4 regions of the Peribacillus sp. NPDC076916 genome follow, and region 4 is predicted to be linked to each of the others. Evidence: riboswitches for the same ligand, from Rfam matches in the RefSeq annotation. Region 4 holds a riboswitch; each other region holds the start of a gene.
The links. A riboswitch is a leader RNA that binds a small molecule or an ion and turns the genes downstream of it on or off. The one in region 4 is predicted to bind S-adenosylmethionine.
Positions count from the first base shown of each region.

Region 1: another riboswitch for S-adenosylmethionine. It lies ahead of ACQKFG_RS25635 (IS3 family transposase); the one in region 4 lies ahead of mtnW (2,3-diketo-5-methylthiopentyl-1-phosphate enolase).
Region 2: another riboswitch for S-adenosylmethionine. It lies ahead of metK (methionine adenosyltransferase); the one in region 4 lies ahead of mtnW (2,3-diketo-5-methylthiopentyl-1-phosphate enolase).
Region 3: another riboswitch for S-adenosylmethionine. It lies ahead of ACQKFG_RS14410 (methionine ABC transporter ATP-binding protein); the one in region 4 lies ahead of mtnW (2,3-diketo-5-methylthiopentyl-1-phosphate enolase).

Region 1 is NZ_JBNNIU010000017.1:33,386-41,201, reverse strand. Features, by position in the region: gene ACQKFG_RS25650 (helix-turn-helix transcriptional regulator) at 1-539, shown strand, start outside; gene ACQKFG_RS25645 (type 1 glutamine amidotransferase family protein) at 614-1,246, shown strand; gene ACQKFG_RS25640 (M14 family metallopeptidase) at 1,800-4,205, opposite strand; gene ACQKFG_RS25635 (IS3 family transposase) at 5,148-5,258, opposite strand; SAM riboswitch class I at 5,453-5,563, opposite strand; gene ACQKFG_RS25630 (YkvI family membrane protein) at 6,040-7,098, opposite strand; gene proC (pyrroline-5-carboxylate reductase) at 7,233-7,816, opposite strand, start outside.
Region 2 is NZ_JBNNIU010000008.1:32,427-40,242, reverse strand. Features, by position in the region: gene ACQKFG_RS20280 (DUF2524 family protein) at 1-228, opposite strand, end outside; gene ACQKFG_RS20275 (SMI1/KNR4 family protein) at 324-830, opposite strand; gene ACQKFG_RS20270 (TIGR01212 family radical SAM protein) at 999-1,958, shown strand; gene ACQKFG_RS20265 (class I SAM-dependent methyltransferase) at 1,955-2,527, shown strand; gene ACQKFG_RS20260 (hypothetical protein) at 2,665-3,060, shown strand; gene ACQKFG_RS20255 (alpha/beta hydrolase) at 3,130-3,933, opposite strand; gene ACQKFG_RS20250 (gamma carbonic anhydrase family protein) at 4,144-4,662, shown strand; gene metK (methionine adenosyltransferase) at 5,099-6,289, opposite strand; SAM riboswitch class I at 6,457-6,619, opposite strand; gene pckA (phosphoenolpyruvate carboxykinase (ATP)) at 7,050-7,816, shown strand, end outside.
Region 3 is NZ_JBNNIU010000004.1:143,132-150,947, forward strand. Features, by position in the region: gene ACQKFG_RS14385 (cysteine desulfurase) at 1-680, opposite strand, end outside; gene sufD (Fe-S cluster assembly protein SufD) at 680-1,981, opposite strand; gene sufC (Fe-S cluster assembly ATPase SufC) at 1,997-2,782, opposite strand; gene ACQKFG_RS14400 (MetQ/NlpA family ABC transporter substrate-binding protein) at 3,532-4,368, opposite strand; gene ACQKFG_RS14405 (methionine ABC transporter permease) at 4,384-5,052, opposite strand; gene ACQKFG_RS14410 (methionine ABC transporter ATP-binding protein) at 5,045-6,079, opposite strand; SAM riboswitch class I at 6,233-6,345, opposite strand; gene ACQKFG_RS14415 (O-acetylhomoserine aminocarboxypropyltransferase/cysteine synthase family protein) at 6,463-7,773, opposite strand.
Region 4 is NZ_JBNNIU010000002.1:582,154-589,969, forward strand. Features, by position in the region: gene ACQKFG_RS07815 (carbon-nitrogen family hydrolase) at 1-309, opposite strand, end outside; gene ACQKFG_RS07820 (pyridoxal phosphate-dependent aminotransferase) at 409-1,581, shown strand; SAM riboswitch class I at 1,715-1,865, shown strand; gene mtnW (2,3-diketo-5-methylthiopentyl-1-phosphate enolase) at 1,971-3,203, shown strand; gene ACQKFG_RS07830 (2-hydroxy-3-keto-5-methylthiopentenyl-1-phosphate phosphatase) at 3,209-3,868, shown strand; gene ACQKFG_RS07835 (methylthioribulose 1-phosphate dehydratase) at 3,865-4,494, shown strand; gene ACQKFG_RS07840 (cupin domain-containing protein) at 4,519-5,052, shown strand; gene ACQKFG_RS07845 (CobW family GTP-binding protein) at 5,814-6,740, shown strand; partial or broken gene ACQKFG_RS07850 (DUF2188 domain-containing protein) at 6,807-6,953, shown strand; gene ACQKFG_RS07855 (DNA alkylation repair protein) at 7,011-7,253, opposite strand; gene ACQKFG_RS07860 (hypothetical protein) at 7,363-7,632, shown strand; gene ACQKFG_RS07865 (WD40 repeat domain-containing protein) at 7,750-7,816, shown strand, end outside.

The DNA.
Region 1 (7,816 bases), on a different contig from region 4:
AGTTGGAGCAGGCCTTAGCTGACGGGTACTCAGTAAAAATTCTTTACCATAAAAGTGGCGAAAAGCAATTAAATTATAGATTGGTCGATCCGTACAGAATTATCTATTGGAATAATAAGTGGTATGTGATTGGATTTTGTCATCTTAGGAATGATATCCGTAGTTTTAGAGTAGATCGAATTGAAAGTCTAATGCTAACCGAAAATAAGTTTAACCGGCCAGAAAATTTTTCAGCACGTGACTTTTTTATAAAAAATCTTCTTCCAACTATAGAAGATAAGGAAGGGATTATTTCTTTGGTTATTAATGGGGATAAAAGTGTATTGGCTGATATTTGCCAACATTGGTTTTTAGGACATTATTTACAAGAACGGACTTCAAATCAAGCAGTTTTTCTTCTTGAAAAAGATATGATACATACATATGTACCTTATTTACTTTTACCGTACAATAAATCTATTAAAGTTATTGAGCCAATAAGTCTTAAGAAAAGACTTATTGAAGTTCTGTCGGAATTAATAAAATTTCATCAAGTATGATAACTTCCCTGACGTTAACTGTCAGGGAAGTTATATTATAATAGCTATATTAATTGTGATTGGAGTGTTATTGGATGCAAACAAAAAAAGTTTTTCTATATGTATTTAATACAATGTCGGACTGGGAATATGGATATTTAATTGCTGAACTAAACTCAGGAAGATATTTCAAAAAAGATTTAGTACCTTTAAAAGTAATTACAGTAGGAGCTAATAAAGAAATGATTACTACTATGGGAGGACTGAGCATAAAACCAGATATTTCCCTTGATGAATGTACTCTTGAGAGTAAAGATCTTTTAATTTTACCAGGAGGGACAACTTGGAATGAAGAAATTCATCAACCTATCTTGGAAAGAATTGGCCAAGCTTTAAAGCTTGGCACTATTGTTGCTGCAATTTGTGGTGCAACTGAGGCCCTTGCGAATATGGGATACTTAGATACTAGAAAGCATACAAGTAATAATTTAGAATACACTAAAATGGTATCTCCTAACTATAAAGGAGAAAAGTTCTATGAGGTGGGATCTGCGGTATCTGATGCGAATTTAGTTACTGCATCAGGAATAGCTCCTCTGGAATTTGCGATGGCAGTACTGAAAAAATTAGATGTATTTGCACCAGATACATTACATTCATGGTATAACCTAAATAAGACTCATAAACCTGAATACTTCTTCCAGTTAATGAATTCAATAAATAGCTGAGTGAAAAATCAACTTAGCAGTTTTATATTAGTTCAAATAAAAATAATGAAGTAACTGAAAAGCTCACTTTCTCTATTTTGTTTTGCAGAGAAGTTGGGCTTTTTAATTTGGAATTTCCTTATCGTTGTAAATCCGCATTTTCCTGACGCTACCCCGGTATTTAGAAAAACAGGAACAATGAATAAACCCAGCTAATCTTTTATAAAGGTAGCTGGGTTTTAAATTTGCATGTGCAAAATAGCACTTAAAATACGTGCAAATTATCGCCTAAAGTGACAACAATTATTTGTTTATTTATTCTTGTTTTATGTCTAAACGTTAGTTTGTAATTTATAGTATAAAAGATTTAAGACTTATGGACAGAGGATGATATATATTGTTAATTAGTTAGGCGAGGGCTTCAACTACTGGCCAAGATTTAGTGACGCAAAAGGAAATATTAACGATAACACGATTCTGGTTATTTTGTATCCAAAAATAATAGAAAGTCTATCAGTTCAAAGGTACCAATGAAAAAAGAGTTGGCCCCGTAAGGCCAACCCCTTGCAAACCGTCATTTTATTGTAAGCGTTACAGAATTATAGTTTTTCCCATTACCAAGTGGATTGTAGTTTTTCTCAATGTTTCCTGCGGCGTCCACAGTGAAATAATTGATGGTTGTAGTCTTTTCAATTTTTAATGTTTCTGCAAATTCACGGGTGCCGCTTAATTTAATTTTAGCTGATTGGAAGGTAGGGCGGCTGCCGTCAAGCGTATAATAAATGGTGGCCGGCTCACTTGTTTCAATCTTAACATCAACCGGACCTGTGTATTTACCGTTTCCAGGTGTAGCTTTTGAGGAAGGCGGCTGATGGTCTTTTGCACTGTTGTAGGCTACTTTAATTAAGCCAATCAACCCATTGGCAAATTCCATTGCTTCTTCATGGCCTTCTACAAAGGCTGGCTGGAATCCAACTGCCTGCCATCTTTTTGTATCCTTATTCCATAAATCTGCCCCTACTTCGAAGTTCCAGGCATAAATCCCCTTTTCATACCAAAGGTAGTCCGCAGAGTTACCTGCAGCAGAGTATAGTACGTCAGGAATTGGACCTGTACGGCTAGGTAGAATGACCGTTCCGCGGTGGTCTTGAATATCATTTAAGATGTTGTCAGAAGCTGCCCAGTAAAACGCTTCTTCACCAGCTGATGGGCGTGGCAGTGTTGTACGTTTTGAATCGTAAGCACCAGGGGACCACATGAAGTAGCCGCCATAACTATGAATATTCATTGCAAACTTAATATTTGGGTTTTTGTCAGCAAGCCAGACAAGGTTTCTTCCTTCAGGCTCAGAGTTTTCAGCTGGTCCAGCGTAAGTGTCTCCCGTACAACTTGTACCTCCGCCAATATAGCCATCAAAAACGGAACCAACAGAATGGTTGCGGTTAAGGTCAACTCCCCAATTATTACGGTACCCAGGATCAGAGGCAGTGGGACCACAGTGATTGGTCATATTCTTACGCTGCATATTGTAATCATTTAAGCTGTAATTGGCACCATCAGGGTTTACTGAAGGTACAAGGAATATATCAAGATTATCGACAAGCTTTCTTGTCTCACTATCTTGACTATAGTTTCGCAGTAGTCTTTCCGCCGTTTCGATTGTTACGAGCGGAGTCACCCATTCACGGGCATGCTCCTGAGCATATCCAAGAACACCTGGTTTAGAACCGTCACGATGCTTGCCGATTCGGATCGCTTTTACTGTAAAAGGATCACGGGAAACGTCTGCCCCAGCTTTCAAGCCGTCAGTTAATATCGCAGCATTTGTAGTTGGTGCGACAACACCGGCACCAGTATTACCGCGGTATGTAGTCGCAGTGACAAGTTGGCTTGCATTCTCATTCAGTGCTTTAACAACTTGTGCGGCAGTACTTGTTGCCTTTCCTGACGAATCAGTAGCTAAATTTACTAAAATCTTTGTACCATCCACAGTCACTTTTAGTGGTGAATTATTGGTTCCCGGATTCTTGAATTCTACCGATACATCATTCCCGCCCTCATGCCCCCATGCTTTTGAGGAAACAACAACTGCGAGATTGGTCGTGCCGCCGATTGTAGCTTGGGCAAGACGTCTATAACCATTTGTTTTATTTGGCATATCAATGATTTCTACCAAGTTCGGGAATTCTTTTGCAAGTTTTTCGGCACGTTCATATAATTCATTTGGTGCCATATAGTGATCAACAAAATCGGTAACATAATCTGTTTTTGGATGTTTCGGCTCTTTCCCTAACCATTCAGTAATTGTGCTCGTAGCTGTTCCTCCAAGATTACTTTCAATTTTAACAGATGAAGGAATGGCGCTAACTGGTAAAAGCAAATAGTGATATAAATATTCACCGTAATCTACCAATCTGGAAAGTGTAGCAGATTTTTCCTCACCGTTCTCGGTCCAAGTTGCTTTAAGTGCTGTGCTAGCAGTCGCACCGGCGCTTGATTTCACTTCGAGATATAGGAAGGTGCCTGATTGATTGGTAAAATGGTTTGCCCTAAGGACTTTAAGTGTATCCTCGGAAGCTGCCAGACTGGCTTGCAGCTGGACAGTAGATTGCCGCTCTGCCACGCGTGTGTCCCATTGGTTTTCGGTGATCAGGGTCTCTTTTACATTGATGCCAAAGGTCTTTAACATGGCAATTTCTGTTGGTGTGACAACGGCATCCACTTCATAGACTCCGTCGTGTGCTTCGATTCTGTGGGTAAGGTCAATTCCAAGCTCAAGAAGCTTCTCCTTTGCCTTATCATTTGGTACTACAAGTTGAACAATTGAGACCGATTCTTCCTTAGGAATCGGCTGGTCAGGCTGTTCGACCGCTGCAACCGGAATACTTAGGCCTGGATAAAATATAGAGAACACTAGTCCGGTTATGGCAGTCATCACCACTAAATTCCTTTTCCATTTCTGCTTTTTCTGTTTTGTCAAAAACTGCACCCCCAAAATGCTAGAAATTTTTAATACAAGCTTATTGTAAATTGAATGTACTTAATATCTTGTCGTAAAATCAGGGGCAGTTAAAAATCCACTCTACAAAAATTTTATTAATACTTTATTTTAGAAGAACAAATTTTAGGTAGTTTTTCCTGTTTAAAAAGTACTGTGCTCCTCAAAAGATTTAGTAATTAAGGAGTGCAAAATTACTGGATTTTATTCCACTATAATTCCTATAAACTGTATATTGATAATCAACTGTTTTCATTGTTTAATATTGTTGCCTTTTGTTTAATTTTGTAGAAGGAAAGTTGTAATATACTTCATGTGAATTACGACTCTATTGTTAAAAACCATTAAATGCCTATCAACCTTTGTGCCAGTCCAACCTTTAATAAAGAAACAAGAATTATTATGAATAGGAATGATGGGGAATGGCAAAAACAAATACTCAACTGAAACAAAACAGGGTATTAAGAAAGTGCAAGAGCAAATAAATGAAATAGTAACAAATGTGGAAGAGAAGATACATTTGGAGAGGCTCTTTTTTAAAGTATGCCTAGAATGCTTGCAATGACTATTTCTCCATATGGTCAAAACTCTTTAAAAATCAATGAATGCTTACTGAAATATTTGAAAAACGGTGGTATGAGTGAAAACGTAGTATGGCTTGGGGAATTGATATTCATTTGAACGGGGAAGTCGAGTAGAAGAGGAAAGCACGGACTTAGACGATATGATTGCACTTTATAATCAAGCAGATCCAGCGAAATATCCATTGATTATGATGCTAAAATCAGATATGTTCGCAGGCGGATGCATCGAACGTTTTGAATGGGGTATTGAGGTTATTTTACAAGGCATGCTAGCAATGTCGAAATAAAAAAAGCGATGGTAATCTGAACTATGCCCCATTTTTCGGACAGTAAAAAGTTCCTAAACGGCTAATAGGTGGTCCCGGTATTGTACCGGGGCCATTTTCTTTAGTCCCCATTGGTAACGACTCATATTGTATTCTTCTATAACTCTATAAACTAAGGTGAACACTTAAATAATAAGTTTTTATAATCTTTGTTGTTGAATAAAATGATACATTGCCCCAATCACTCCTGCGTCATTTCGATGTTTACATAGTTCAACAGGAATCTTAATATCATTCCACCAAGGGAGATCGTCTTTTTCTCAAAAAAAACCTTTCTACTCATTAGTAGAAAGGTTGGTTAAACAATCCTCAATCCTTTCTCTCATCTTCCAAAGCACATTGCTTTGCAGGAATTGGCACCATTTCAGTTAATTAACTGACGGTTGCCGGGCTTCACTGGGCACAGTCCCTCCACCTCTCTTGATAAGAGTCAAACATTATATTCAAGTAAACACATTATTTTAAATTCAGCGTGAATATAGTACGAGAGTGATCTTATCATGACCAAACCCTATGGTGAAATATTCCAGGTGGTGAGGCAAAGTTCAGTAGTTTATTTTTCGAAAGGAATGTATATATTGGATAGTTTTATATTGACATTAATAAAAGCTATCAATGAGGAAGTATCCCCGCATCTTACTGCAATCCTTTTTCTTGGATGCTTCATTAGCAATAATCGTTATTCACTTAATAAATGGCAAAGGCTTGATGCTCGTGGAAATAAAAGGGGATAGATGCCCAGTTTTCAATTAATGAAGCAAGCTAGTTTATACAACTCAAGAGAAATATGACGAAAAGGATTATCCTATTATTTATAGGAGGCCACATCCAAAAATAATAGCTGTGTAAGAAGAACATACAGATAAATTAGAATATCATTTACTAGAGAGCTTATAGTTATTCCATTTAATTTTCTTTCGTTAATCGACTCATTCGGAATGGAGTAATGATGAGAACGATAATAAGAACAATTCCCATATAGCCAAAGATTGGATAGAGAGAGGAAACAAGTTTAGTGAAGCCAAAGAAGCTTGCTATAAATCCTATCAACAGTGATGAAATGATGATTACTTTAAATTTTGTGGTATGCGGATTTGAAAAGCGTGTTCCAAATGAGTAGAACATGCTGACTGCCGAGTTGAAAATCATAGCGAACAGAACGAGAGAGTACAGAATACCTAAGAGAGGTGAAACACTGTTGGCGATTCCCAGCATTGGCATATCTAAGTGCGATACAGTATGAATATGTGAGAAAATAGTAAGGTGACTAATCATAACAAGTAGACCTAAAGCAGCCCCTCCGATAAGTCCTCCAATGGATGATATCCTTTCATCAGGTTCATTTCCACCCATAACAAGTGTCATGGAAGCCCCCATTGCTATGGTTATTGAAATATAGTTTATTGCAGATATTAGCCAATGTCCCGCAGCTGAATTTTGTTCCAGTGCATGTGGTTCAAGTGACGTAAACGATGAATTCATTGTTAACATACTATAAATAAATAAGAAAAGTACGACAATAATCAGAAATGGTGTGACGGATGCAATTACCTTAATCACACGGTCAACTTTCAGCATAACTGTTGTCATAACAAGAACAGTCATAAGAATGGTGCCTATAAAAGAAGGTAATCCGAATTGCTGATTAAAGATTGAGCCTGACCCCGCAATCATGACAATTCCGATACCTAGTAGGATGGCGTTCAGAACATAATCAATGATACCGCCGAGAAAGCGACCACAAATCTTATAAATTGCTTCCTGATGCGAATCTGTTTGTGTACGACTGCCAAGCTTCATCAGAATCATTCCAAGGTATGCAAAAATAACGACTGAAATGATAGCTCCAATTGTGCCCAATTTCCCGAAGCTTACAAAATAAAGCATGGTCTCTTGTCCTGAGGCGAACCCTGCTCCGATAAGGATTCCGATAAAAGCACTAGCGATCTTAAGGATTCTCTTCATGTTGTCCTCCGTTTTTCTTACGTTTTAATTTATTCTAACTATTTGATAGGATTATCATTTTATAACCATATCTTTTGATACATATATTTTACTAAGGAGGATCCATGGTAATAGTTAACTTGGACACCTTCCTCTTATGGTACTGAAGTGCCACAATACTCTCGGGGAATAGCCGATTTCCTGTACGCTACTGACATCTCTTCATTCAGCTCTTTCGAACGTTTCGCTGCATGATGAATCGCCTGTGAAATGGCTTTGCCGCCATTATTTTTCCGTAAAGCCTCAAGTCCGGATGCTGTCGTTCCATTTGGTGAAGTGACTTTCTCTCTTAGACTTGCCGGTGCCTCGTCGTTCACCATAATCATCTTGGCTGCCCCTAAAATCGTTTGGGCGACAATCTCACGGACCATCGCTTCATCCATACCCTTTTTAACGCCGGCATATTCCATATGTTCCATTAAATAATAGAAGTAAGCAGGTCCGCTTCCTGCAATTCCTGTAAAAATATCCATTTGCTCTTCTTCAATTAAGAACACTTTTCCCAAACAGCCAAACAATTCCTTCACTGCTATCACATTGTCCATCGCTGTATGTCTTCCCGGACATAACGCAGTTGCCGACTCCCGGATCATGCTTGACGTATTTGGCATCAACCGCACAACCTGCTGTCCAAGCTGTAGATGACTTTCCATGAATTCAGTTGAAATGCCCGCTAAAA
Region 2 (7,816 bases), on a different contig from region 4:
ATTCAACTGCTGCTTCATCCGCGAAAGCATTTCCCGTTGCTGGTCATTCGAACTGGCATACAATCGCTCCATATCCGTCAAAGCCTCTTCGATATACTTTTGCGAATTTTGAAATTGTTCATCATCATAATGCTCCTGCCGTGAGGCCTCGTTAAATTCATACTCTGCAAAATGGAGAGCCCCTTCACATTGCTCTAAAAAATGATCGACGGATTGTCTGGTTGCCATTTCAAACCCTCTCCTTCGCGTCTCATTTGGATGATTCGGAATCATCTTGTCTAGTTTGAGCAAATAACGGTTGGATTATCATTTTTTTTGAGCATTCAACCTTTATCCCAAAACTTCTCACCTTGATGGGAAATGAACTGCTCGATCCATTCAGCAAAGCCCATATGGAGTTTCTCGCCTTCTTCAAAATCGTCGATATGGCCTTTTACCATTAAATACTCCTTATCGCCTTTAGCGACTGCTTCCCCATCGATGACGATATTATCTTGATAAATGCAGGCCACTTTATAGCATCCCTCGTAGGAATTTTCATATGTGTAATTAATAATATCATCCAGACTGTATAAATCATTTTCCCCACCCGATTCCACATTATCGAACAGACGGCATCCATTGGTTATTTTTAAAAACTCCTTATAATCCTCGGGCAGAAGCAGTCCGGTTTTCTTTTCAAAGGAATGAATTTGTTCATCCGAAGCAGGTGAATTGAAGGTGCAAGTGGCTTTGTAGATGAACCCATCTTCATTTACTTCGATCACCTGATTATTTTCGGCTAATTTCTTTTTCATTTGATTAATCGCTTCTTCAACTTGACCGGTCATGTCCATCAGCTCCCGATTGGATATAGTCATTCAAAGATATACTGGAAATAGCAGCAAAATGTTTAGCCTTCAAGTATACAGTATACGCTTATTTTTCGAAAAAAGACCTAGCTGCGAGAATGTTGTATAATATATGTTGCTCTTTATTTTATTTAGGAGGTTGCTGATTTGAATCAAGCAAACCCATTTATATATGCAACAGATAACAAACGATATCATACATGGAATTACCACCTGAGGGAACATTTTGGACATAAGGTCTTTAAAGTTGCCCTGGATGGCGGTTTTGACTGTCCGAACCGTGATGGCACCGTCGCACATGGCGGCTGTACCTTCTGCAGTGCCTCAGGCTCTGGTGACTTTGCGGGCAACAGGGTTGAACCCCTCGACGTACAGTTCAAGAAGATCAGCGAACGGATGCATCATAAATGGAAAGATGGAAAATATATGGCCTATTTCCAAGCGTTCACGAATACGCACGCACCCGTGGCAGAGCTTCGCGAGAAATACGAAAGTGTATTGACCCAGGAAGGTGTCGTCGGACTCTCGATCGCGACACGCCCGGATTGCCTTCCAGATGATGTAGTCGAGTATTTAGCGGAATTGAACGAACGCACCTACCTTTGGGTGGAGCTTGGTCTCCAGACCGTTCATGAAAAGACCGCAACGATGATCAACCGTGCCCACGACTTCGATTGCTACAAAGAAGGCGTCGATAAACTGCGTAAACACGGCATCCGCGTATGTTCCCATATCATCAATGGCCTACCTCAGGAAGATTACGGCATGATGATGGAAACAGCCCGTGAAGTCGCCAAACTCGATGTGCAGGGGATAAAGATCCATTTACTTCATCTATTAAAAGGGACACCGATGGTCAAACAATATGAAAAAGGCCTGCTCGAATTTCTTGACCGTGACGATTATGTCAGCCTGGTATGTGACCAGCTCGAAATAATCCCTCCAGAAATGATCGTCCATCGCATTACGGGTGACGGTCCGATCGATTTGATGATCGGTCCAATGTGGAGCGTCAATAAATGGGATGTCTTGAATGCCATTGACGCCGAATTGAAACGCCGCAACAGCTGGCAGGGAAAAAATCATCACACGGAGGTACAATCATGAAGCTTGATCGAATTTTGCCATTCGCCAGGATTCTGCTGGAAAAAGCGGTCCGCCCCGGGGATATAACCATGGATGGGACGATGGGCAACGGTTTTGATACGGCCTTTCTTGCAGGGCTTACAGGTGTAAATGGACATGTCTATAGTTTTGATATTCAGAAAGAAGCGATCCAAACCACAGCGGCGAAACTGGACGCCGAGAATTTACAAGAGCGCTGCACCCTCATTCACGATGGGCATGAACATATAAGCAAATACATCAAGAATGAACATTCCGGAAAGATCACAGGTGCCATTTTCAACCTAGGCTACCTTCCTGGCGGAGACAAATCAATCATTACCCAAGCCGATACGACAATATCAGCCATTGAACAGCTGTTCGGACTGATGGCGCCTGAAGGCATCATCATCCTCGTCATTTACCATGGTCATCCGGGGGGATCGGTAGAACGGGATGCATTGATGGATTACGTAGAGAACTTCCCTCAACAGAAAGCCCATATCCTGAAATACGGGTTCATCAACCAAGCAAATAATCCGCCATTCATTGTCGCGATTGAAAAAAGATGATGACTTTTGACACCGTTCGCCACGAACGGTGTTTTTTCAATCCCAACTCGCAGGCAGCAGAATTACCAACCATAACTTTTTGAATTTTTCGTCTATAATGATTATAATGATAGAAAATAGATAAGAGGGTGCAGAGAATGGAACATTTGCCTACTTCATTACTGACGGATATATTGACTGAAAAAATCAAAAGGGATTCAAATGAGCAATACGGGGATTTTGTCAGCTCGCTTAACTCGTTGACAGAAAAACAAAAAACCATGGAGGACCTCAAACAATTCGATCATCATTTTGATAAGTTCCTGCCACAGCTCGATTTAATGATTTCCACCCAAAACCATGAAGCGATCATGAATATGAAAGCGACTCTTTTGGACCTATTCGCCAATGACTTGACCTTCAAATCCATTTATCTTCTATCGACCGCATTATCCAATAAAAAAGAATTTACACATTTAAAACAATTTATGTATCCGGTTACTTTCTGGGCACCGGTCATCAAATCGAATGAAATGCTTAAAAACGCAGGCTGAACCAAATAAAAAAAGCTGCCGAGATTTACATTCGGCAGTTTTTTCATTTATCGTGAAAGTATGTACTGATCAAACGACATACCCTAATATCTTTAAACGGTTTTCAACAAAACTCAGCGCATATTGAAATACATCATCCCGTTCTGGTTCATTGAAGATTTCATGATAAAGCTTCGGCCATTCCTTATATTGCTTTTCACTGGCCAAGTTATAATTAAACCACTCACGAACCGCCTTCTTATTCACGATTCGGTCATCTCCGCCCTGCATGACCAAAAGCGGCACATCCTGAAATTCAGGGATCTCTTCAAAAGCATCCTTCATGGCCTGTGCAAGCTCGCGATACCAGCGGATTGAAACCTTCGTGATATATAATGTATCGTTTCTATCGGATTCACGGATTTCCGCACTTCTCGTCGCCATTTCAGGTGTCAATCCGGAATCTACCCTGAACTGAGGCATCACGATGTTCAAACCATGCGAGATGGTTGTAAGGAACTTCCGCGGCTTCGTTACGAGGCCCAAGCATGGAGAAGAAAGAATCACCCCTGCAATGTCCCATTCCTCTTCCTGAAGAAGGCGTATCGAAATTAAACCACCCATGCTGTGTCCAAGCAAAAAGACCGGCAACGAATATTCGTAAGCCTCTTCTATCCAGCTTTTCACTTCGTCCAAATACTCATCAAAGGAATCGATATGTCCCCGGTAGGCGCGAGTTGTCATACCCTGCCCAGGAAGGTCGCCCATGACGACATGGTATCCAGCTGAAAGCCACATTTGTGTTACCCACTTATAACGTCCGTGATGTTCCATTGCCCCATGAATGATGACAATGACTCCTTTTGCGTCTCCTTCTGTCTCCCATTTCCACATTCGAAATCCCCCTTTCGCTTTTCACTTGTTGTGTACGATTCATGATAGTCAAAATAATATATATAAATTATAACCATATTCGTGATTTTCGACAAAAAAGAAATCTAACAAGTTGTACATTGCTATTATAAATAGCCAAGTGTATTTGCATACGGTATATTAAAATAATACATAAAAACATTCACTTCGGAAAGGAAATGATTGAAATTGATTATTTATCCGTATAAAGGCAAAGAACCTGAAATCGCTGAAAGCGCTTATATCGCTGAGAATGCTGTCGTGACAGGTGATGTCAAAATCGGCGACGAAACATCCATTTGGTTCAATTCCGTCATTCGCGGTGATGTATCCCCAACCATCATCGGGAAAAAAGTCAGTATACAGGATAACAGCGTCCTGCACCAAAGCCCAAATAATCCATTGGTCATCGAGGATGAAGTGACCATTGGCCATCAGGTCATTTTACATAGCTGTAAAATCCGCAAAGGAGCTTTGATCGGCATGGGATCGATCGTGCTAGATGAAGCCGAAATCGGCGAAGGGGCCTTCATCGGTGCCGGCAGTCTAGTTCCCCAAGGTAAAGTCATTCCACCGAACATGCTGGCATTCGGACGTCCAGCTAAAGTCATTCGCGAAATCAACGAAGAAGACCGCCAGGATATGGAACGCATCGTACGTGAATACGCCGAAAAAGGACAATACTATAAAACGGCGGAACGAATAAAGTAACTCACCACCAATTGACTGAAAGTTACGAGTATTATACTGAAACTCACCAGTAAACGTTACAGACTCACGAGTAAACTGCTCTTACTCACGAGTAAAACGCTCTAACTTACGAGTAAATGCTACTAACTCACGAGTAAACTGCTCTAATTCACGAGTAAACTGCTCTTACTCACGAGTAAATGCTACTAACTTACGAGTAAACCGCTCTTACTCACGAGTAAATGCTACTAACTCACGAGTAAATGCTACTAACTCACGAGTAAACTGCTCTAACTCACGAGTAGTTGACCCAAACAAACTTGTAAACGCCCCTGACTCACGCGTATTGCACATAAGTTGAATTTTTTTGGGATTTCTTGAATTATTCCCGCTGACGGCAAAATTAATCCATAAAAAAGGTGCCCCGCTAATTGCGGGACACCTTTTTTTATATGGATTACGCTTGTGCTTTTAATGTTTCTGCTTTGTCCGTGCGTTCCCATGGAAGATCGACATCTGTACGGCCAAAGTGTCCGTAGGCAGCTGTTTGTTTGTAGATCGGGCGACGAAGGTCAAGCATTTTGATGATACCTGCTGGACGAAGGTCGAAGTTAGCGCGAACTAGGTCAACAAGGACTTCTTCGCTAACTGTACCAGTTCCGAACGTATCAATTGAGATAGATACTGGCTCTGCAACACCAATTGCGTAGGCCAATTGAACTTCCGCTTTGTCGGCAAGTCCGGCTGCCACGATGTTTTTCGCAACATAACGAGCAGCGTATGCAGCAGAACGGTCAACTTTAGTAGCATCCTTACCAGAGAATGCACCGCCGCCGTGGCGAGCGTATCCGCCGTAAGTATCAACGATGATTTTACGTCCAGTAAGACCAGCATCCCCTTGAGGTCCGCCAATTACGAAACGGCCAGTCGGGTTGATGAAGTACTTAGTATCGGCATCGATCAATTCAGCTGGAACGACTGCCTCGATCACGTGTTCTTTTAGATCGGCTTGAATTTGTTCAAGCGTAATTTCTGCATCATGCTGTGTAGAGATAACGATCGTATCTACACGAACAGGAACGTTATTTTCATCATATTCCACAGTTACCTGTGTTTTACCATCAGGGCGCAGGTAAGCAAGAGTTTCATCTTTACGGACTTGAGCCAAGCGGAATGAAAGTTTATGCGCCAATGAAATCGGAAGCGGCATAAGCTCTTCTGTTTCATTACAAGCAAATCCGAACATAAGACCTTGGTCCCCTGCACCGATTGCATCGATTTCTTCCTCTGACATGTTTCCTTCACGAGCTTCCAATGCTTTATCGACACCAGCTGCGATATCGGCAGACTGCTCATCAATGGAACTCAACACTGCACAAGTTTCAGCATCGAAACCGTATTTCGCACGTGTGTAGCCAATTCCTTTAATCGTATCACGAACGATACGCGGAATATCTACGTAAGCGGAGGTTGTAATTTCACCGGCAACAAGTACAAGACCTGTAGTTACGCTAGTTTCACACGCAACACGTGCATTTGCATCCTTAGCTAGGATAGCATCTAAAATGGAATCTGAAATCTGATCACAAATTTTGTCCGGATGGCCCTCTGTAACAGATTCAGAAGTAAATAGACGTTTCTTTGACATCGTATTTCCTCCTTGGAAGTTAGTATGTTGCAGGCAAAAGCCTGAATTTTACGGAACTCGTTTCCCTCATTAGTTTCAACTATAGACACAGAATTACTTATTAAAAAACACAAAAACCTTCCCTGGCAAATGAGGAAAGGTTTAACATTCTGTCTTCTATCCTTTCACTCTTATCGTTCAAGGGTTTTTTACCTTGCTCAGGTTAGCACCATCACCACTATTCCTTGAAGACCTTCGCTTTATTTTCGGCGATCGATCTTGGAGTCAAGTTCAATATGGCAGGTTGCTGGGTTTCAAAGGGCCTGTCCCTCCACCAACTCGGGATAAGAGAATCCGTACAATTTAAGATATTATCGTATCTGGCTGGAACTTGTCAATGCTTTTCTAAAAAGATGATATCCATCCAGAATGGCGTTCATTTGAAAAAACATGTTGATGCAGCGTCCTAGAAGGGCTTACAATGCAAAATACGAATAGAAATGTTGTAAATTGCCATTAATAATAAAGTAATGAGCATCCGAAAAGGAACGAAATCCTGACTTTCCCTTTAGTCATATATTGCTTACTTACTTCCTATTAAAATAAAATTATCTTCATGAAAGTTTATGCGGTCATCCTGAATCGGTTCCTGCCGGATTAAAATGATTAATGCAACTAACTGAAAATAATCACAAATTAAAAGAAATAGTATAGACTAATTAAATGAATGTGTTATACTAATTGTAATCTAAAAACTTAAACAAAGGAAGGTACCTCATATATGAATTCTGTAGACGTTTCTAATGAGTTACACCAATTATTAACAGGAAACAATGTGCAAACTCAACTTTCAGTTCCTCAATTGGTCGAAAAAGTATTAAGCAGAAATGAAGGCGTTCTAACATCCACCGGTGCGGTAAAAGCTGAAACTGGCAAATATACAGGTCGTTCACCTAAAGATAAATATATCGTTGAAGAAGCATCAGTTAAAGATAAAATCGATTGGGGTCCAGTGAACCAGCCAATTTCCGAAGATGTATTCAATAAACTATATAATAAAGTAGTTGACTACCTAAAAGCAAAAGAAGAGATTTTTGTTTTTAAAGGTTTCGCTGGTGCAGATGAAACATCACGTCTTCCGATCCGTGTTGTTAATGAATATGCTTGGCATAACCTTTTCGCCCATACTTTGTTCATCCGTCCAAACGAAGAGGAATTGAGAGGTCACGAAGCTGAATTCACAATCCTTTCTGCACCTAACTTCAAAGCAGACCCGGAAGTTGACGGAACTACATCCGAAACTTTCATCATCGTTTCATTTGAACGCCGTACCATCCTGATCGGCGGAACGGAATATGCAGGAGAAATGAAAAAATCGATCTTCTCGATCATGAACTACTTACTTCCAGAGGCTGGAATACTTCCAATGCATTGCTCTGCTAACGTAGGACGTGAAGGGGACGTCGCTTTATTCTTCGGTCTGTCCGGTACAGGCAAAACGACTTTGTCTGCAGACACGAGCCGTAAACTGATTGGCGATGACGAGCA
Region 3 (7,816 bases), on a different contig from region 4:
CCGACCATTTTATGACCTGAGAAGGCAAAGAAATCACAATCCAGATCACGGACATCCACTTTTAGGTGCGGCGTGCTTTGCGCCCCGTCGACTACCATTACAGCACCGTGTTCATGGGCAATTTTCGCGATTTCCTTCACAGGATTGATGACACCAAGTACATTCGAAACCTGCATGATGGAAACGATTTTCGTTGCGTCCGTAATCGTTGCCCTGACATCATCAAGGGAAATCGTGCAATCCTCTTGAAGCGGAATATACTTCAGTACAGCGCCTTTTTCTTTGGCAAGCTGCTGCCACGGAATGATATTACTGTGATGCTCCATGTAGGAGATGACGATTTCGTCACCCTCTTTAATATTTGCACCACCGTAACTTCTTGCTACAGTATTTAAAGAAGTCGTTGTGCCTCTTGTAAAGATGATTTCTTCTGTAGAAGAAGCATTAATGAATTTACGTACCTTTTCACGTGCACCTTCATACGCATCCGTAGCTTTTGTTCCAAGTGTATGCACCCCGCGGTGAACATTCGAGTTGTATCCGCGGTAATATTGCTCAATCGCTTCAATCACTGCAGCCGGTTTTTGAGAGGTTGCAGCACTATCTAAATAAACTAATGGCTGACCATTGACTTCTTGATCTAATATCGGAAAAAGCTTACGAATTTCGTATGGGTTCATTACTGTACTTTCCTTTCAATGACCGCTACTAATTGTTTTTTAACTCCCTCAATTGGAAGCTGGTTAACAACAGGGGCCAAGAATCCGTGAATGACAAGTCTTTCTGCTTCTTTCTTAGTAATACCACGGCTCATTAAATAATACAGTTGAAGCGGGTCGACACGACCGACGGAAGCAGCATGGCCAGCCGTTACATCATCTTCATCAATCAAGAGGATTGGATTGGCGTCTCCGCGTGCTTTTTCACTTAACATCAATACGCGTGATTCCTGTTCGGCATTTGACTTTGTAGCGCCATGCTCTATTTTCCCAATTCCATTAAAAATGGAGGATGCAGCGTCTTTCATGACACCGTGCTTAAGGATATAGCCCTCAGAGCGTTTGCCATAATGAATGATCGCTGTCGTAAAGTTCTGCTTTTGTTCCCCGCGTCCGACTACAACGGATTTAGTATCACCGTGAGAGCCATCGCCCATTAGATATGTTGTATTATCTGATATCGTATTTCCATCGTTCATCATGCCAAGTGCCCACTCAATACGAGCGTCACGCCCTGCCACCCCACGGCGGTTAACGTACGTCGTGAAGCCTTTAGAAAGGGTATCGACCGCTCCGTACTCCACTTTGGCATTCGCATTTGCAAATACTTCCGTTACGATGTTGGCAACCCCTTCGTTAGACTCAACGCTTGAGAAGTAGTTCTCTACATATGTGACAGAGCTATTATCTTCCGCTACGATCAAGACATGGTTGAAAAGTGTAGCATCTGGATTATCCAATAGGAATACAGACTGGATCGGCTCTTTGATTTCTACATTTTTCGGAACATAAAGGAATGCTCCCCCATTAACTAATGCAGCATGAAGCGCCGTTAAACGATGTTCATCTATCTTAACGCCGTCTTTCATGAAATATTTTTGCACGAGCTCAGCATGGTCGCGAGCCGCTGTTAAAATATCCGTGAAAATGACGCCTTGTTCTTTCACATTTGCTGACAGATTGATATGTGCCGGCGTATTATTGCGTTGAATGTATAAGTTTTCATTTTCTTCAATGATGGATTTAATTTCTTCCGGAAGCTCCTCTAAAGAAGCAAAAGCTTCACTTTCAACCGTATGAGTCTGGAATGAAGTAAAATTCCATTTATCGATTTTCGTTTTATCCGGCTTTGGCATCGGGAGCTTTTCTAATTCAGAAAACGCTTGAATCCGAAGCTCGGATAACCAAGCTGGCTCATTATTTTTAGTTGAATAGGAGCTTATATCCTCTTGTTCAAACGGTAATTTCGTTTCTGTAGTCATTGCAAATCCTCCTACTTACGCTTCTTCGCCAACAGTTTCGTCTTCAATGCCCAATTCTTGTTTAATCCAGTCATAACCTTCCGCTTCCAAACGGGCAGCAAGTTCAGGACCGCCTGATTTAACGACACGTCCTTGCATCATAACATGTACAAAATCAGGAGTGATGTAATTTAATAGACGTTGGTAGTGAGTGATGATCAAGCATCCAAAGTCTTCTCCGCGCATTTCGTTGATTCCTTTTGAAACGACTTTAAGTGCATCGATATCTAGACCTGAATCAATTTCATCCAAGATTGCAATTTTAGGTTGGATCATCATTAATTGAAGAATCTCGTTACGTTTTTTCTCTCCGCCTGAGAATCCTTCATTCAAATAGCGTTGCGCCATATCTTCATCCATCTCAAGGAACTCCATTTTTTGGTCCATTTGACGGATGAATTTCATCAATGAAATCTCATCGCCTTCTTCACGGCGTGCATTAATGGAAGAACGCAAGAAGTCAGCATTTGTAACACCGCTGATTTCACTTGGATATTGCATAGCTAGGAATAGGCCTACACGAGCGCGCTCGTCTACTTCCATTTCCAATACATCTTCGCCATCGAATGTGATGCTTCCGCTAGTCACTTCATATTTAGGGTGACCCATGATTGCTGATGATAAAGTGGATTTACCAGTTCCATTTGGTCCCATGATCGCATGGATTTCTCCACCTTTGACTTCAAGGTTTACCCCTTTTAAAATCTCTTTACCTTCAATTGATACGTGAAGATCTTTAACCGTTAATGTAGAAGCTGACATAATAATACCTCCGTGAACTAATTCCAATTTTATTACCAGAAAGTAAGGATTACTTTCTTTACTATAATTTTGCGTAAAAGCATTCTCACTTTATTCTCATTCCAATTTTATAACAAATCCAATTTGGAATCAACTAAATAGATAGGGGTTTTCACTTCCGCCATGTTTAAAACCCTTCCTATTCTTACAATACTAACAGATATGGCCTGTTTACTGCATATCTATACTTATTTTAGTTTTTGTTAAAATTATCTTATTATTCAGCAATCATCCTTATTAATATATGCTCAAGGAATTCGATTGCAAGGTATGAACGTTCTCTTTAAAAGAAAAAATCGGACTGACAGGCACTATGTAAGTTTATCCAATAAGGAAACCCTTATTTATGGACCACTTTCCATTTTACCTCTACAGACCGATCTTTTAAAGAACTCTTTTATATGCTTATCCGTGAATTTTGCTTTGTAGGTCTCGGACCATTTTATTGCACTTTACATGTTCCCTATCCCGTTCTTTCTCAACCTCGATACGGAGGTCTAAGTTTCTACTGTACTCACTGTAGCCAATCCCATGTGAAGACTGCATCGCCTTTTCCATTTCGCTTGTTACATTTAAATCTAGAGTATTGATAGTGAACCATCCTTTCGAATTTGTGTATCATTTTAATTCCTTCATTACCTCTATACCCTTCACTTTCATGATTAAACATAAAAAAACGGCCTGAATTAAATCAGGCCGCCATTCTTGAATTATTTATCCGCCGGTACAACCGCACCTTTGTATTCCTTAAGGATGAAATCTTGAATTTTTTTAGAATGCAACACTTCTACAAGCGCTTTGATTTCTTCTTTATTTTCATCGCCTTTGTTTACAGCGATGACATTCACATAAGGTGATTCGGAATCTTCAATCGCAATTGAATCTTTCAATGGGTCCAAGCCAGCGTCGATTGCATAGTTAGAGTTGATCAAAACAGCATCGCCTTCGCCGCTTTCATAAATTTTTGGAAGTAATGCCGCTTCATATTCAGCGTCGAATTTAAGGTTTTTCTTATTTTCAATGATGTCTTTCGTTGTAGCTGTCGTTTTATCGACGCCCTCTTTCAACTTGATGAGGCCATTCTTTTCCAACAGTGATAAAGCACGCCCATGGTCAGCGACAGAGCTGCTTAAAATGATCGTTGCTCCCTCAGGAAGTTTATCGATGCTTTTATATTTTTGTGAATATAAACCGATAGGCTCGATGTGGATCCCGCCCGCATTGACGAAATCATATCCATTCTCTTTAATTGCCGACTCTAAGAAAGGTATGTGTTGAAAATAGTTGGCATCCAATTCCTTATCATTCAACGCCTTATTCGGTAAAACATAGTCCTGGAATGTTTCGATTTCCAAATCGATTCCTTTTTCTTTAAGAAGCGGCTTAGCTTCTTCAAGGATTTCAGCATGCGGAACATTGGATGCCCCTACAACCAATTTCTTCGATTCTTTTTCCGTATCGCTGCCGCTTTTATCCTTTTCACTTCCACAAGCAGCCAAAGCGATAGATAACACTAAAATTAATGCAAATCCTAAAAACTTTTTCATCCTATTCATCTCCCTTTATCTTTTATCCAATTTAGATGTAATTACATCTCCAATAATTTGAATTATGAAGACGATAATTAGAATAACGATAGTCGCCACAAGTGTAACGTCATTATGATTTCTTTGATAGCCGTCCAAAAAGGCTAGATTACCAAGTCCGCCTGCGCCGATGACCCCGGCCATTGCGGTATATCCAACCAATGCAATCGATGTTACCGTAATCCCGGAAATAAGGGCAGGCATCGACTCTGGAAGAAGGACCTTCCAAATGATCGTGCTCGTTTTTGCCCCCATGGATTTAGCGGCTTCAATTACACCTTTATCGATTTCACGAAGGCCGATTTCAACCATACGCGCATAAAATGGGGCGGAACCGATAATAAGTGCCGGCAGTGCAGCGTTCTCTCCGATCATGGATCCGACGAGTGCTTTAGTGAAAGGAATGAGCAGCACGATCAAAATAAGAAATGGAATGGAACGGAATATATTAACGACTGCACTCATGACCCCGTTGACTACCCGGTTTTCCCACATATTACCCTTCCCTGTCAGGAACAGGATCAATCCTAATATTATGCCTATAAAAAAGGTTGCCACTACAGAGACGCTTGTCATGTAAAGCGTTTCTTTCGTTGCTTCAATAATGTCTTCCCAATCAACATTCGGCAATAATTCTTCAAGCATGAGTAATCACCTCCACGCCTACCTGCTGTGCTTTAATGAATTCGATTGCGCGGAGCATTTCATCCTCAGTGCCATCAAGATGGATAAACAATGTTCCATATGAACCGCTTCTTGTTTGGGATATCTTACCTTGAACGATATTGACATCCAACTCGAAGTTACGCACAAGCTTGGTGATCAACGGGCTTTCTGCATGATCACCTACAAAGGTCAATTGAATCACTTTACCTGCAGGATAACGTTCGAGCAAATGGTCCATCGTTTCTTTCGTTTCTTCTGGTTCCGTTACCTGCTGCACGAAACGCTTTGTCATTTGTTCTTTAGGATTCTTGAAAACATCCAGGACAGGACCCTGTTCAACAACTTGCCCGTTTTCCATCACGGCGACGCGATGACAGATTTTACGTATTACATGCATTTCATGTGTTATCAAGACGATCGTCAATCCTAGGCGCTGATTGATGTCAACAAGCAATTCGAGTATGGAGTCGGTAGTCTGCGGATCCAAGGCAGATGTCGCTTCATCACACAGCAGCACTTTAGGGTCATTTGCCAAAGCCCTCGCTATGCCCACCCTTTGCTTTTGCCCTCCGCTTAATTGTGAAGGATAGGCCTTTTCCCTGCCTTCCAGTCCGACTAACTTGATCAATTCGTTCACACGCTTGATCCGTTCCGCTTTAGAAACACCAGCAATTTCCAATGGGAAAGAAATATTATCCTGAACGGTCCTTGACCATAATAGATTGAAATGTTGGAAAATCATGCTGATTTCTTGACGTGCCTTACGGAGCTGAGCCCCTTTAATTTTTGAAATTTCCTTCTCAGCCACCACAACGGATCCCTCTGTAGGAGTTTCCAATCCATTGAGCATTCTGATTAAAGTACTTTTCCCGGCTCCACTGTAACCGATGATACCGAAAATCTCGCCTTTATTTATTTCAACATTCACATTATTTACAGCCTTGATCGTCTCACTGTTTCCTTTTCCTGTTCGGAACAGCTTACTGACTTTCGTCAATGTAATCATTAATCCTCACCTCTTTTATCCAATAAAACCTATGAACTTAGTTGATTTCTTTACATTATTAGTCTGTTTCTCATAACATGCACATGTTTTCCCCATTAAAACTGAAAAAACCTTTCTGCATGAGCAGAAAGGCAGGTGAAGAAACAGGCCTTTCTCTCATCTTCCAAAGTAATTAAACTTTGTGTGAATTGGCACCTTTCCAAGGAAATCTCCTTGTCGGTTGCCGGGTTTCATCGGGCACATCCCTCCACCTCTCTTGATAAGAGCTAATATATAGAATATTTGTACATCATTAAGTTCTTTAGTATGGAGAAATTTTATCATAGATAAAAAAGGAGCGCAATGTATATTATTTCTAGTTCAAGAATGAACAGAAACTTTGCTTAAAGCGTTTTGGAAGTCAAGGAGACGATATTCGTCGCTTTTTCAATTGCCTGCTCTAAATCTTCTATTAAGTCGTCTACATTTTCAATCCCAATTGATAAACGGACTTGATCGGCACTTACACCCGCTTTCGCAAGACCCGCCTCATTCAATTGTTGATGGGTCGTACTGGCTGGGTGGATGATCAAGCTCTTCGCATCCCCTACATTCGCCACATGGGACCATAATTCCACCGAATTGATAAGTTTTGCCCCAGCTTCGCGATTACCTTGTATTCCAAAAGTCACGACAGATCCAGCTCCCTTAGGCAAATATTTATCCGCAAGGGCCTTATCGGGATGATCCTCATCACCAGGATGCGAAACCCAAGTCACGGCAGGATGGTTTTTTAAATATTCAATGACAGACTTGGTGTTTGATAGATGCTCTTTCATCCTTACATGCAGCGTTTCAAGTCCAAGCGTAAACTGGAATGCACTTTGGGCACTTAGCGCAGGGCCTAAATCACGAAGTAACTGGACTCGGGCTTTCGTTATGAATGCGGCAGGTCCAACTGCCTCGGCATATACCAGACCGTCATAACTTGGGTCAGGCTCCGTGAAGCCAGGGTAGTTTGGCGAGTTCCAATCGAACTTCCCTCCATCCACGATGACACCGCCTAGTGTCGTTCCATTTCCCAGAAGCCATTTTGTAGCGGAATGGATGACGATGTCCGCGCCAAAATCAATTGGTCTGCAAAGATATGGTGTTGCAAAGGTATTATCAATGATTAAAGGTATGCCGGCTTCATGGGCGATTTTCGCTACCGCTTCAATATCAAGCACCCTCAAACTTGGATTACCGATCGTTTCGGCAAAAATGGCTTTAGTTCTTGGCGTAATCGCCCTTTTGAAATTTTCAGGGTCATCGGGAGAAACGAACCTCACTTTGATCCCATATTTAGGAAGAGTATTTTCAAAAAGGTTATACGTACCGCCATATAATGTAGAGGCTGAAACAATCTCATCACCTGCACCGGCAATGTTCAGGATTGAAAGTGAGATGGCAGCCATTCCGCTTGCTGTTGCCAATCCGCCGATGCCACCTTCCAATAAGGCCATTCTTTCTTCAAAAACGCTGACCGTGGGATTATGAAGCCGTGTATATATATAGCCATTCTCCTTTAGGCCAAATAAATTCGCTGCATGGTCGGTGTCTTTGAACAAGTATGCATTGCTTTGGTAGATAGGAACGGCACGGGCACCTGTTTCATCAGTTTGCAGACCGCCATGAACACTCAATGTTTCAAAACGCAACTTTTTCCCTGACATATGGTTTCACCTTTTTCTATGGATTTAGTTGGAATTTTATGAT
Region 4 (7,816 bases):
ATGTTTATCAATGATGATCATCGTGTTATAGATTCCCTTGCTTGTCTTTTTCGCGATGGAACCGCCTATGATGTGAATTTGGTGTTTTTGTGCCTGTGTTTTTAAAAATTCAATCGTTTTTTCTGCCTCGTGATCAGCAATCTCATTTAACCTGGTCAAGTCGTATCCTGTTGTCCAAAGCTCCGGTAAAATGACGATATCGGGTTCTGACCGTGCTGCTTTTTCCAACCATTGTTCTGCAACCTGAAAATTGATATCCGGTTGACCAAAAGCTATATCCATTTGAATACAAGCTATTTTCCATTTCATCGATTAAAACCTCCACATGTAAAAAATGCTTTACAAGACTATGATAAACATATATCATTTGTGACTAGAATTTCAAGAAATTTCAGAGAAGGTGTATAAATGGTGCAATTCGAAAAATCCGGCCAGCTTCAGGACCTGCCCAAGCAGTTTTTTGCTTCACTAGTCGCAAAAGTCAATGCAATCACGGAGCAAGGATATGATGTCATTAATTTAGGCCAGGGAAACCCTGATCAGCCGACGCCAGAACATATCGTGAAAAGTTTGCAGTCGGCCGCTGAAAAAACGATTAATCATAAATATTCGCCATTCCGGGGACATCAATATTTAAAAGATGCTGCCGCCGTCTTTTATGAACGAGAATACGGTGTCAAGCTGGATCCGAATAGTGAAGTGGCGATTCTCTTCGGGGGGAAGGCAGGTCTTGTCGAACTGCCGCAGTGTTTATTGAATCCAGGTGATACGATCCTTGTTCCAGATCCCGGCTATCCCGATTATCTTTCCGGAGTTGTTTTAGCCCGGGCAAAGACCGAACTCATGCCTCTGACAGAAGAAAATGATTTTCTTCCGAAATATGATGACATACATAAAGAAGTACTTGATAAAGCCAAAATGATGTTCTTGAACTATCCGAATAATCCCACAGGTGCTTCTGCAACTGATAGTTTCTTTGATGAAACCGTCACCCTCGCAAAAGAGCATTCCATTTGTGTGGTCCACGATTTCGCTTATGGCGCGATCGGATTCGAAGGAAAAAAACCGATAAGCTTTCTCCAATCGGAGGGAGCGAAGGATGTTGGAATAGAAATATACACACTATCGAAAACATACAATATGGCAGGATGGAGAGTCGGCTTCGCAGTGGGGAATAAGAGTGTAATAGAAGCTCTTGAACTATTACAAGACCATCTTTATGTGAGTCTTTTCCCGGCGATACAAGAAGCTGCGGCAAGTGCTTTGCTTGATTCGCAGAGCTGTGTAGAGAAGTTAGTGCAGATGTACGAAAGACGAAGGGATGTTTTCATTGAGGGATTGAGGGCAATCGGCTGGGATGTCAAAGCGCCTGCGGCATCGTTTTTTGCCTGGCTCAAGGTACCTAATGGTTTTACGTCAGAGAGTTTTGCAGACTATTTATTAACGCATGCCCACGTAGCTGTTGCCGCAGGGAATGGATTCGGTGAAATTGGCGAAGGTTACGTCAGGGTAGGGCTGCTGACCTCGGAAGAACGACTTGAAGAGGCTGTGGAACGAATACGTAAATTAAACTTATTTTAACGATCGATTGAGATATCCGATTTATTCACCGTTAAAATAGTTAAAACTTATTGACAAAGTAGGGATTACCTGTCAGAATACAAAATAAATTCTTAATCTTTCGATACTTGAATGCAATTTATATATCAGCGTTTTCTTATTTTGAGCAGGTGGAGGGACTAGCCCTATGAAGCCCAGCAACCGACCGTAATTCCATTGTAAAATGGGGCGGAATTCTTCGCCGGATTTCTGAAATCCACAAGGCACGGTGCTAATTCTTGCAGCCAATGGCTGGGAGATAAGAAGATGGCTTTTTAAAGCCTCTTCTTTATGAAGGGGCTTTTGCCATTTTGAGACCATTTCAGGTTAATGACATCGAGAGTTTACTAACGTGTTATAGGAGTGATCAGATGAGCGAGATAGTCGCTACTTATTTAATTCATGACTTCACTGGAAATCATGAGAAAAAAGCAGAGAGCATTGCCCTAGGTTTGACTGTCGGGACATGGACGGACCTGCCACATTTAGTCCAGAAACAACTGGAAAAACATAAGGGGCGCGTTGTATCGGTGACACCACTTTCTGAAGAAGAGAGGGCAAACAGCTACTTTAATCGTAAAGTATACCGTTCGCTTATTAAAATTGCCTATCCGGCAGGGAATTTTTCCATTGATTTACCTGCAATCCTCACGACTGTCTTCGGCAAACTTTCATTGGACGGAGAAATAAAACTCATCGATCTGGATTTTGTCGGTGATATTCAAAAAGCTTTTCCCGGACCGCAATTTGGCATTGGAGGCATAAGGGAGAAGATTGGCGTATTTAACCGGCCCCTGGTAATGAGCATCTTTAAAGGTGTATTAGGAAGAGACCTGACATTCCATAACGAGCAACTGAGACAACAAGCATTAGGGGGCGTCGACCTAGTTAAAGATGATGAGATCCTCTTCGACCAGGAACTGACTCCATTTTTCGATAGAATAAAAACGGGAAAAAGAATATTGAATGAAGTCCATGAAACCACTGGCCACCGTACTTTATATGCTGTCAATCTATCAGGGAAAACATTTGAATTACTGGATAAGGCAGAGCAGGCGGCTGAAGCAGGGGCAGATGCCTTATTGTTCAACGTTCATACATATGGTTTGGATGTATTGCAGGCCTTGAGTGAACATGATCGTATCAAGTTGCCGATCATGGCGCACCCCGCCTTTAGCGGGGCATTGGCAGCTTCATCATTTTATGGGATCGGCTATCCATTATTACTTGGTAAATTAGTAAGGTTATCAGGTGCGGATTTATCCTTGTTCCCATCCCCTTATGGAAATGTCGCACTTGAAAAAAAGGAGACCTTGGCGATTGCTGAAGCTCTGACAAAAGATGAACTTTCATGGAAAAAAGCCTTCCCTGTTCCTTCTGCAGGCATTCATCCGGGCATGGTTCCGGACCTGATCAAGGATTTTGGCCTCGATAGCGTGATTAATGCAGGAGGGGGAGTTCACGGGCACCCTGACGGAGCAGAAGGCGGGGCCAAGGCTTTCCGTTCTGCTGTGGAAGCCGTACTAGCAGGAAAGGACCTATCTGAAGCGGCTGCTGAGGAAGAAACACTAAAAAAAGCTCTTGTGTTATGGGGAGGCCTATAAGAATAATGAAACCGATCATCTTTTGTGACTTTGACGGAACGATCACCAACACGGATAATATCATTTCCATCATGAAAAAATTTGCTCCTCCGGAATGGGAAACGTTGAAAGACGGTATCCTCCAGCAAAAAATCAGTATATCTTCAGGAGTTGGGGAGATGTTTTCACTGCTTGATAGTGGCATGAAGGATGACATCATCCAATATGTAAGAAAGACGGCCGGCATTCGTCCAGGGTTTTATGAATTCGTTGAGTATACGAAACAAGCCAACATCCCTTTATATATAGTAAGCGGGGGCATGGATTTTTTCATTGCACCGCTTTTAAATGATATCTTGCCAACAGAGTCCGTTTATTGCAACCAAGCATTTTTTGATAAGGAAAAGATTTATATTGAGTGGCCGCATGATTGTGATGATCAATGTAATAATGATTGCGGTTGCTGCAAGCCATCCATTATGCGGGAAATAGCGGGGGCGGAAGATTTTAAATTCGTTATTGGAGACTCAGTAACGGATTTTGAAGCGGCCAAACAGGCCGATTTTGTCATAGCCCGTGACATACTGCTTGAAAAATGCGAAAGGGAAGGAATTCCACATCAAGGGTTTGAAACATTTTTTGATGTAATTGACATTTTAAAGCGGCAGGAGGCGGTTAAAGCGTGAACAATCATTCTAAAGAATGGCGGGAGTTGGCAGATATTAAAGCTGAACTGGCCAAAAGGGATTGGTTTATGGGAACGAGCGGGAACCTGTCCATCCGCGAGCCCAAAAGCGCTTTCTTTTATATTACGGCAAGCGGTAAGGATAAAAGGAAGCAAACGGATTCGGACTTTTTACTGGTGGATTTAAAAGGAAAACCAGTTGAAGAAACGAACCTAAGACCATCGGCCGAGACTTTACTTCATACAGTCATTTACCGGAAAACCAATGCGAACTGTGTACTCCATGTCCATACTGTTGAAAATAATGTGATATCAGAATTGTACGGAGATGAAGGCCAGGTTTCCTTTCGTAACCACGAAATCATTAAAGCGACCGATCGGTGGGAGGAAGATTCGGAGCTTCGGATTCCAATCATATATAATCATGCTGACATTCCGCTGTTATCCGATAAGTTCAAGCCACATGTCGAAGCAGACTCTGGCGCGGTGCTGATCCGTAATCATGGCATTACGGTTTGGGGTAAAAGCGGACTCGAAGCAAAAAGAATACTTGAAGCTTGCGAATTTTTATTTCAATACCAACTATTGCTTAATCAACAAAAGGCGTTTGCAGATTCTTTAAGATAAACACTCATAGAGGAGGAATGAATGATGGCGACGATCAGATTCCATGAAACAAACGAGGTTATTGAAAACGGTGAACAGGTAAAGGGATTTTTAGAAACACAAGGGGTTATTTATGAACAATGGGACATTTCTAAATTACCGGCCCATCTTGTGGAAAAATACGATTTAACAGATGCTGACAAGGAGGAAATCCTTGTAACATTCCAATCAGAGATAGCGGAAATCTCTGAAAGAAGAGGTTATAAAGCGCATGATATCATCACATTATCAGATGCAAATCCGAACTTGGATCAAATGCTTGAAAACTTTAAGCAGGAACATCACCATGAAGATGATGAAGTGCGTTTCATAGCAGGCGGTACTAGTATCTTTGCCATAGAAGGCAATGATAAACAGTGGTTTGATGTACGTCTTAATCCAGGCGATCTTATTAGTGTACCAGAATCAACAAGACATTATTTCACGCTCGCAGAAGATCGGAAAACTGTTGCTGTCCGTATTTTCGTTACAGCGGCAGGATGGGTGCCGATTTACGAAAAAGACGAAGTTCAAGCATAATCATTGTTGAAAAACCAGCTTACGGGCTGGTTTCTGTTTGTAAACAAAAGGGAAGTCGGAATGGTCTCACCTAACCTTGATTTTTTAAAAAAACATGATTAATCCTTTGTGTTTTTTCTATTTTATAGGAAAGAAATCTCGCAAGATTAAAGAAAATTGCGACACTCCTACCGAATAACTGGCTTGCCGAGATCTCACAGAAGCTTGCGCCGAAGAGGCCTGTCAGACAGTCAGCGGAAAGGGAGCGGATTTCTGAAATCAACTGACCTTTTTAAATAAAACACTTTAGGCAAATTGAGTTTTCATAGAGTTTGCCTAAAGTCTGTAACCACGAAGATGGACTCCGTGATTTCAGTTTGGCAACAAAATGGTGTTCGGAGTCCGAATAGTGAGATGAAGGTCATAAAATCTCATGACCGCTCGAATATAGTACTCCGGTCTTAATAGTTTTATAGTCTAATCCTTATTCGATTGAAGAAAATTGCGACACCCCTGCCGAATAACTGGCTAGCCGAGACCCCACAGACGCTTGCGTCGAGGAGGCTCGGAAGACAGTCGGCGGAAAGGGAGCGGATTTCTGAAATCGACTTGACGTTTTTATATAAAAAACTGCAGTCGAATTCGCTTTTCTTCGAATTTGTCTATGTTTGAAACCAGCTTACAGGCTGGTTTTTTATGTCGATCCGGCAAGTGCTTTAGTAAGATAAGTATGATAAAATTTAACGGAATCGAATTTAACCGGATCATAGGAGCAGATAAGAATGAAAACAACCGAAGTGTACATATTGGGCGGCTTTCTCGGCAGTGGGAAAACGACGCTTCTTCGAAATATTTTAAAACAGGAAAGTGAAGCGGGTAGAAAAGTGGCCGTGCTGTTAAATGAGCTCGGCAGTGTATCGGTTGACAGCGGACTCATTGGTGATGGAGTGCCTCTTAAGGAGCTGTTTGACGGGTGCATTTGCTGCACAATTCAAGATAAACTAGAGGTTCAGCTCCATGAATTGTTAACGGAAAATGAACTGGATGCGGTTTATATTGAAACGACGGGCGCAGCTCATCCAGTTGAAGTATTGGATGGCATCATGTCGCCGATCTTCGCCAAAAGGCTGGAGTATAAAGGAATTATCACGGTCGTCGATTTATTAAGGTGGCGTGATCGGGAGGAACTGTCTCCGCAGCTTCGGCAGTTGCTTGCCGAGCAAATCCACCATGCCGATTTCATATTATTGAATAAAGTGGATTTGGTAAGTGAGATGGATGCCGCACAGCTGATATATACGATACAGGCACTGAATCCGGATGCTGTATGTTTATTGACGGAGTATGCAGCCGTATCCTTGGCAACATTGCAGCAAATGCAAAGAAAACGGCATAATGGCCATCAAAAGCTTGATGTACATGACCATTTGCATTTAACTGCAGTCGTTCATACATTCGAAGGTGCCGTGGCACAAACCGACTTTGAAGAGTGGCTTAGGGCTTTGCCGGAAACGGTCTATCGGATGAAAGGATACATTTCCTTTACACATTCACAATACCCCCATTTATTCCAATATTCATACGGAATGCCGATGTATATGAATGAAATGATGAAAATGCCATTGAATATCGTCATAATCGGGGAAAAGTTGGATAAGGAAATGTTGATCGGTCAGTTGAAAGCTTTGGAATTGAAAGCTGCCCGATAAAAGTTTACCGCCCATTAAAGAAGGGAAACATAAAAAGGAGACATTCTTATCAAGGAGGCGGTTTTAGTGCCATGGAATAAGAACGATTACCCAAACTCGATGAAGAATCTAGATAAAGATGTAAGGGAAAAGGCTATAGAAATCGCCAATGCATTATTGGATGAAGGATATGAGGATGGAAAAGCCATTCCAATCGCCATAGACCGCGCTAAGATGTCGGTAGGAAAAGATTGAAAAAATGGTCAGACCCATTTAGGGGTCTGACCATTTTTATTGTTGCATTCCAAAGGCGGCAAATGTCTTTTCGTCTTCTATCAATCCGCAAGCAGCACATTGAACCCGAACTTCAGGACCATTATAGGCTAGATGGAATGGCTGAAGGGAATCGTTCGAATATTGTTCAATGATCTCACCTGACTGCGGATCCTTTTTAATGGGGGTCGCTACTTGCTGAATGAGATTGAAGCGAGATTTATTTGTCCGGCAATTCGGGCAGCGGTATACTTGAGACATTGTACTCACTCCTTTTTTGAATTTTAAAAAGCGTGATCGTATTATTAAGATAGTCTTTACAAACTTGAACATTAATATGTATAAATTAGTAATGGATGGAAGGGATAATATGAAAGAAAATATCAGGCAAGAAGAATTACTGATGGCTTATTTAAGCATATGGAATAATCGTAAGATGACCAATGATGGAGATGGAAGGGAAGTGTTGTCGGAACTCATCCGCCGTGAGCTTTTGGATGAAAATGCCCATCCCCGTGCCCGAAAACCAGTATTGGAGAAATTTTACCTCTGTATTAAACGAGTGATGGAATCATCGCTTTCAGAAGAAATGAAAAATGCGATCGTCATGGCCTATATCACTGAATTGGAAAGCTTATGATTTCCGAGGTGTTACGGATGCTTGTTAGCAAATATTCTTTTCAGCTTCATACTTTTTTCACAAATCATTGTTAAAATCTTTAAAAAATAGATATTTAATGAATAAGGAGCTTAGAATATGAAGTGGGGCATTGGGCTTTTTCTTGCCATCGTACTGCTTACTGGGTGTAATAGCGGTAATGCAT